Linked DNA regions of Saccharicrinis fermentans DSM 9555 = JCM 21142. The protein of the gene in region 1 interacts with the protein of each later gene in a pairwise test. Links are inferred from orthologs where the notes say so. Each region holds a gene or a part of one and is shown on either strand. Other genes may lie near its edges. The genes, in order: CYTFE_RS0122855 and rlmB.

Region 1 (3,309 bases):
AATGGAGTTTGTTATAAGCGCAGGCAACACAATAATACCCTGTACAAGTACAAGCATTAAAGCCGATATACCCAAAGTATAAAGAACAATTCTACCCCAGTCAGCTTTATTTAATTTTTCCTTAATATTCCCATCATCATTAGGACAAAGACCTACACTATAGTTTGTACCACGTTGCTTAACGCTGGTTTCTCTTAGAAAAAACCATATCGTAGAGGCAATCATTCCAATACCAGCGGCTACGAATCCCCAATGCCAACCAATTTTTTCGGCCAGTGTACCACCAATAAAGTTAGTAATCAATGCTCCTAAGTTGATACCCATATAAAAGATGGTAAAGCCGTTGTCACGGTCATTATCTCCTTCTGGATAAAGCTTTCCTACCATAGTAGAAATAACAGGCTTAAAAAAACCATTCCCTAAAATCATCAATCCAAGTCCTGCATAAAGAGAGAACTGTTGAAGATGAAGGAGCTCACCTGTATGCGTCACTTTACCGTAATAAGATCCAAAGGCCATACCAAACTGCCCCAAGGACATCATGAGTGCCCCCACATACATGGAGAAACGCTGCCCCCAAAGTTTATCGGCAAGAATACCACCTATGATGGGCGTTAAATATACCAGAGATGTAAATAGGCCATATATTGAATACGCCTCAATCTTATCCAGACCAAATCCACCACTGGCTAATTCTGCGGTTAAAAAGAGTACAAAAAAGCCTCTCATACCATAGTAACTAAAACGCTCCCAGAATTCTGTGGCAAAAAGCGTGGACAAACCCATCGGATGTCCGAAAAATCCTTTATCTACCTTGCTCATATTTTTATAGTTCTAATAATTATATATTGTTTATGTTCAAACATTTTTCTTACCTATATTTGTAACTAGCTACAAATGTAGAAAAAACAGGGCATGAATATAGTACTTTTTGTCATGTTAGAAATATTTAACTGTTATTTTAATCGATTGTAAATTATAGGGTATTAACAAAAATCATAACAAAAGTGAAGATATTAACCCCAAAACAAACAAGGGAACTCGACCAATTTACCATAGATCACGAACCCATAGCCTCCATTGATTTGATGGAACGTGCTGCACAAAAATGTATGGATTGGATTATCTCAAACATAGATGCCTCCTCCTATTATATTTTTTGTGGAACGGGAAACAACGGTGGAGATGGTTTGGCAATCACACGCATGCTCGATCCTTTTCCTTATAATAAAAAAGCTTTTCTGATTCACTTTTCCGATAAGTTAAGCAAAGATGCGAAACTGAATTACAAACACCTAAAAAAAACAGATGCGGCCTGCCTCAGTCAAATAGATTTTTTGGAGGATATAGATTTCAATCAAATAGAACCGGATGCTATTATTATTGACGCTATTTTTGGATCTGGCTTAAATCGTCCCGTTGAAGGATTGGCCAAATTAGTGATTGAAAAAATAAATGAACTACCCAACAAAGTAATATCCATCGATATCCCTTCAGGCCTTATGGCCGAATATGACGAGTCCTATGCCGGTTCTCCTGCCATAATAAAAGCAGATATCACTTTAACTTTTCAAACTCCTAAACTATCTTTTCTCCTGCCAGAAAACAGCCAATTTGTTGGACATTGGCATGTGTTGGACATTGGCTTGTTAGCAGAATACATTGAAGAACAAAAAGAAACACATGTGTTGGTGGAGAAAGATTATATCACTTCTATTTACAAACACCGCCTCCAACATAGCCATAAAGGAAACTATGGTCACGCCCTCTTAATTGCAGGGTGTTATGGCAAAATGGGAGCCGCAATATTAGCCTCCAAAGGCTGCCTTAAGGCAGGAGTTGGCCTGCTAACAGTGCACGTTCCGCATTGGGGCTACAACATAATTCAATCCAGTGTACCCGAAGCTATGGCAAGTATCGACCGCTCAGAGATGATCTTCACAGAGTTCCCTGAACTAAATGGATTTAATGCCATTGCCATTGGCCCTGGACTAAACAAAAAGAAAAATTCGGTAGTGGCATTTGAAAATATGCTCAGCAAAATAGAACATCACAGCCTGGTAGTCGATGCAGACGGGTTGAATATATTGAGCGAAAACAAACACTTGCTTAATAAACTGCCTCAACAAACCATCTTAACTCCACACCCAAAAGAATTTGAACGCTTGGCAGGCTCTTGGAAAAATGACATGCACAGATTAAAGATACTAAAAGACTTCTGTCAACAATACCAAGTCATCACAGTTTTAAAAGGAGCCTATACCGTCACCTGCATGCCCGATGGCAGATGCTACTTTAATACCACTGGTAATCCTGGTATGGCAACTGCCGGAAGTGGAGATGTATTAACTGGTATAATTCTTGCTTTGCTTGCACAAAATTACCCCCCTGATAAAGCTGCCACCTTAGCTGTATACTTACATGGAAAAGCTGGAGACAAAGCCTTACTTCAGGAATCAAAAGAATCTTTAATAGCCTCTGACATAATAAGGAACCTAGGGAATGCGTTTAAAAGTTTAAATTGAATACAGGGGAAATAAAAAATATTGAATATATGTGTATGGTGAAACGAGCCATGAGAGTGATCTCTCACACAGGTGAATGATTATCACGGCGAGTTCCATATGACCATTAAGAAACAAATTATAAACATATGAAAATTAAAAGATATTATACTTTAATGGCGGGGGCACTCTTGATCTCCTCCTCCATACTTGCGCAAAAAAAAGAAAGCACTCTGGTTGATGTAAAACCCACCAGTCAGGTAGTGGATGCCACCACGCAATCTCTCACCTATATGCTACCTAAAACAAGCATTCGTGTGGATATTGAAATGGAAAAAACAATTAAAAAGGCAGGTCCATACTATAGATACTCACAACGCTATTTAAATCTTAGCAATGTAATAACAGAAGATAGTGAAGAATGGGTTATCAAAGGAGTACACATACATACTTCAGGAAAAGCGGATGAAGACAAAAGGTTTAGTATTTTCACAAAGGGTAACACTTCGGCACAAATGCTCACTTTAACTCCCGAAGGCATCTTGGCTGGCATCAATACAAGCTTACCCTTTTCCACACAGCTCCCCCCAAAAGAGCAACACCCTATACTGAGCCTAGATGAAATTGACTTTGACAATGTAGCGTTAAACGAGGAGTTACTTTACAAAACATCATCGGCAGCCATGGCGCAAGAAGCTGCCAACATGGTGTATCGCTTACGCAGTACACGAACCAATTTGCTTTCTGGCGAGTTAGAAAACCTACCTCCTGACGGAGAGGCATATAACACAATCTTAAAAGAAAT
Region 2 (3,309 bases), 3.8 Mb from region 1 along the record:
CGTGCTTTTTTGGATAATATAACCAAACGAACTATTGAAATTCAAATGGGAAAGATATATGATTACAAAGCTTCTTATACCAGATACCTTGAGCTGAGAGAAGAGCGAAAGGAACAGCAAATGGCAGCTTATCGTAATCAGCAGAAACTAATTGAAGACACAGAGAAATTTATTGAACGTTTTCGATATCAGGCAACCAAAGCGGTTCAGGTTCAGTCGCGCATTAAGCAACTGGAGAAATTGGATCGAATCGAGGTTGATGAGTTTGATAAATCGGCATTGAGGATTAAGTTTCCCCCGGCGCCGCATGCGGGAAGTATTACACTGGAAGGTAAACATGTTTCAAAAAGCTATGGTGAACATGAGGTTTTGTCTGATGTTGATTTTACCATTGAAAGAGGTGAAAAGGTTGCCTTTATAGGAAGAAATGGGGAGGGTAAAACTACCATGGCTAGGATGATTATGAATGAGATTAGCTTCACAGGTAGCATAAAATTAGGTCACCAGGTGAAAATAGGCTATTTTGCTCAGAATCAAGCCGACCTACTGGATGAAAGTGTTTCTGTACTTGAAACAATTGATCGTGTGGCGGTTGGTGATGTGAGGTTAAAGATTCGTGATTTATTGGGTGCTTTTATGTTTAGTGGTGAAGCGGTGGATAAAAAAGTATCGGTTTTGTCAGGAGGGGAAAGAACCCGCTTGGCAATGGTTAAACTGCTGCTTGAACCAGTGAACTTACTTATCCTGGATGAGCCAACAAACCATTTGGATATTAGATCTAAAGAACTATTGAAACAAGCGGTTAAAGATTTTGAGGGAACGGTGGTCGTGGTTTCTCATGATCGTGAATTCCTCGATGGCCTGGTGGATAAGGTTTATGAATTCCGTCATAAAAAAATGAAGGAACACCTAGGCGGTATCTATGAATTTCTGGAAAGAAAGAAAATGGAATCCTTGAAGGAAATGGAGTTGCAGAAACCGAATGGTAAAGCGGTGAAAGCCAAAGATAATGGGGGGGAGAATCAGGGGGCAAAACTATCTTACGAACAAAGAAAGGAAATTAGTAGAAGGGTTAAAAAAGCCCAGCAGCAAGTGGAGAAATGCGAAAAGAAAATAGCTCAACTGGAAGAGAATATTGTGGAGTTAGATAGATTGATGCAGATACCCCAAAATGCAAGTGATCCTGAATTTGTGCGAAAATATCAGGAACTGAATGTTTTACTGGAGAAAGAAATGGAACAATGGGAGACTTGTCAACAGGAATTAGATGAGGCTGAGTTGGAAAAGAGAAAATTGGATTAAATAAGATTTTTATAAGATATTAGCTTGGTAGTGGTTGTTGCTGTTATCAAATTTAAAAAAAATATAATTATGGCAGGGAAAAGTGATTTTTTATTTGGTATCAGATCGGTTATAGAAGCCATCCGTTCGGGTAAAGAAATTGAAAAGGTATTGGTGAAGAAGGGCTTGCAGGGAGAACTCTATGAGGAGTTGATTGATACCATGAAAGAAGCAAAAATCGCCTGGCAAACTGTACCTGTTGAGCGAATTAATCGGGCTACAAGAAAAAATCACCAGGGCGTGATTGCTTTTGTTTCTGCTATTACTTATCATGACCTTGAAAATACGCTTATAGGTCTGTTTGAAGAAGGAAAAAACCCATTGGTACTTGTTCTCGATGGAATCACTGATATTCGAAATATGGGTGCCATAGCTCGTTCTGCTGAATGTGCAGGTGTTAATGCCATTGTGATACCAGAAAAAGGTGGAGCTCCTATTAATGCGGATGCTGTAAAAACTTCGGCAGGTGCACTGCTTAATATACCAGTGTCTAGGGTTAAAAACCTATATAAATCTTTGGAGTATTTGCAAAATTCAGGTCTAAAGTTAGTGGCAGCTACAGAAAAAGCCAGTGAAAATTATACGAAGGTTGATTTTTCAGGCCCTACTGCCATTGTCATGGGGGCTGAAGATAAAGGGGTGTCATCTCAAATACTTAAAATATGTGATGCCGCTGCAAAAATTCCTATTGTTGGTACCATAGGTTCTTTAAATGTGTCTGTTGCTGCTGGAATATTGGTTTACGAGGCAGTTCGACAACGAAATGAATAGTTATATATAGTCGTGTTTGTTATCTATTGTTAATCAACCCTTTAATTTGTTTAATTTGTTATTTTAAAAAATATTTATAAATTTAGCTGGGTTTTGTACAAAGAAACTTGTATTTAACAACAGCCTTAAAACATCATTTATGAACCACAAAGAAAGAGTCTTAAAAGCTCTGAACAACGATGTTCCGGATAGGGTTCCATTTTTTTATTGGGATGTTCCGGAATTTGGTGAGAAAATGATCTCCTTTTTTGGTTTTACTGACCGCGATCAACTTCTAGAGCATCTGGATGTTGATTTTAGATGGGTGGAACCAAAATATATAGGACCTCAGTTAGTTGATAGTAACAACAAGTGTAAAAAAGACATTTGGGGAGTAGGTTACTCTCGCATTAAAAAAGGTAAATTTAGCTATTGGCAAGCTACCGACTTTCCGCTGAAAGGGATTACTGATCCGGCCGCTTTGTCCGACTTCGATTGGCCATCAAATGCACTCTTCGATTTTAATTCCCTGAATGCCCAATTGGAAAAGTATAAGGATTATGCAATCATGACTGCGCCTGGATATTCCTCACCAGGTTTATTTCGTATTGTGCAACGTTTAATTGGACGGGATAGCTTTATGGAAGTCATGATGTCACATCCTAAATTTTTTAAAGCCCTTTGCGATAAGGTGATAGATTTTTATAGTAGCTTTATTGATGAATTTTTTGAAGTCGCCCAAAATCGGGTGGACTTTATTAGAGTGGCCGATGATTTCGGTTCGCAAACTGGTTTAACCATTGGACATGACCATTGGGATAATTACATTCGGCCATCTATAGATGCTTTTACAGCTAAACCCAAAGCGTTGGGTGTGCACTTTTATATGCATAGCTGTGGTGGGGTTCGTAAACTTTTGCCTAATTTTATTAGCGCAGGAGCTGAAGTGTTGGACCCTATACAAACCAGGGCAGCAGGTATGGATCCTGAGGGCTTGAAAAAAGATTATGGTAAGTTGATTACTTTTTGCGGTGCCGTGGATGAAGAACTGTTGCTACGAAAAGGTACGCCAAAACAAGTAAAAGAGGGTGTGAATAGTCTCTTGGATGTAATGGCGCCCGGAGGGCGATTTATCTTAGGGCCTAGTCATAAAATTAAGGTGGAAACACCTGTTGAAAATGTAATTGCAATGTATGAAGCTGCCAGAGATTGGCAACC

What was found.
Region 2: the proteins of CYTFE_RS0122855 (region 1) and rlmB interact in binary tests that used the Escherichia coli proteins (3 or more experiments, as listed by UniProt). The link is inferred for Saccharicrinis fermentans DSM 9555 = JCM 21142 from one-to-one orthologs.

The regions. Positions count from the first base shown.
Region 1 is NZ_KI912107.1:5,565,588-5,568,896, reverse strand. What follows is about bases 292-3,266. They hold CYTFE_RS0122855 (bifunctional ADP-dependent NAD(P)H-hydrate dehydratase/NAD(P)H-hydrate epimerase), read left to right. Parts: upstream 292-1,007; coding sequence 1,008-2,525; downstream 2,526-3,266. Other genes in these bases: CYTFE_RS0122850 (DUF4831 family protein), read left to right, coding at 2,654-3,266; CYTFE_RS0122860 (peptide MFS transporter), read right to left, coding at 292-822. Also shown: more of CYTFE_RS0122860, read right to left, coding at 1-291; more of CYTFE_RS0122850, read left to right, coding at 3,267-3,309. UniProt on the Escherichia coli protein: Bifunctional enzyme that catalyzes the epimerization of the S- and R-forms of NAD(P)HX and the dehydration of the S-form of NAD(P)HX at the expense of ADP, which is converted to AMP.
Region 2 is NZ_KI912107.1:1,776,105-1,779,413, reverse strand. What follows is about bases 267-3,241. They hold rlmB (23S rRNA (guanosine(2251)-2'-O)-methyltransferase RlmB), read left to right. Parts: upstream 267-1,371; coding sequence 1,372-2,112; downstream 2,113-3,241. Other genes in these bases: CYTFE_RS0107160 (uroporphyrinogen decarboxylase family protein), read left to right, coding at 2,252-3,241; CYTFE_RS0107170 (ABC-F family ATP-binding cassette domain-containing protein), read left to right, coding at 267-1,302. In the rest of the region: more of CYTFE_RS0107170, read left to right, coding at 1-266; more of CYTFE_RS0107160, read left to right, coding at 3,242-3,309. UniProt on the Escherichia coli protein: Specifically methylates the ribose of guanosine 2251 in 23S rRNA.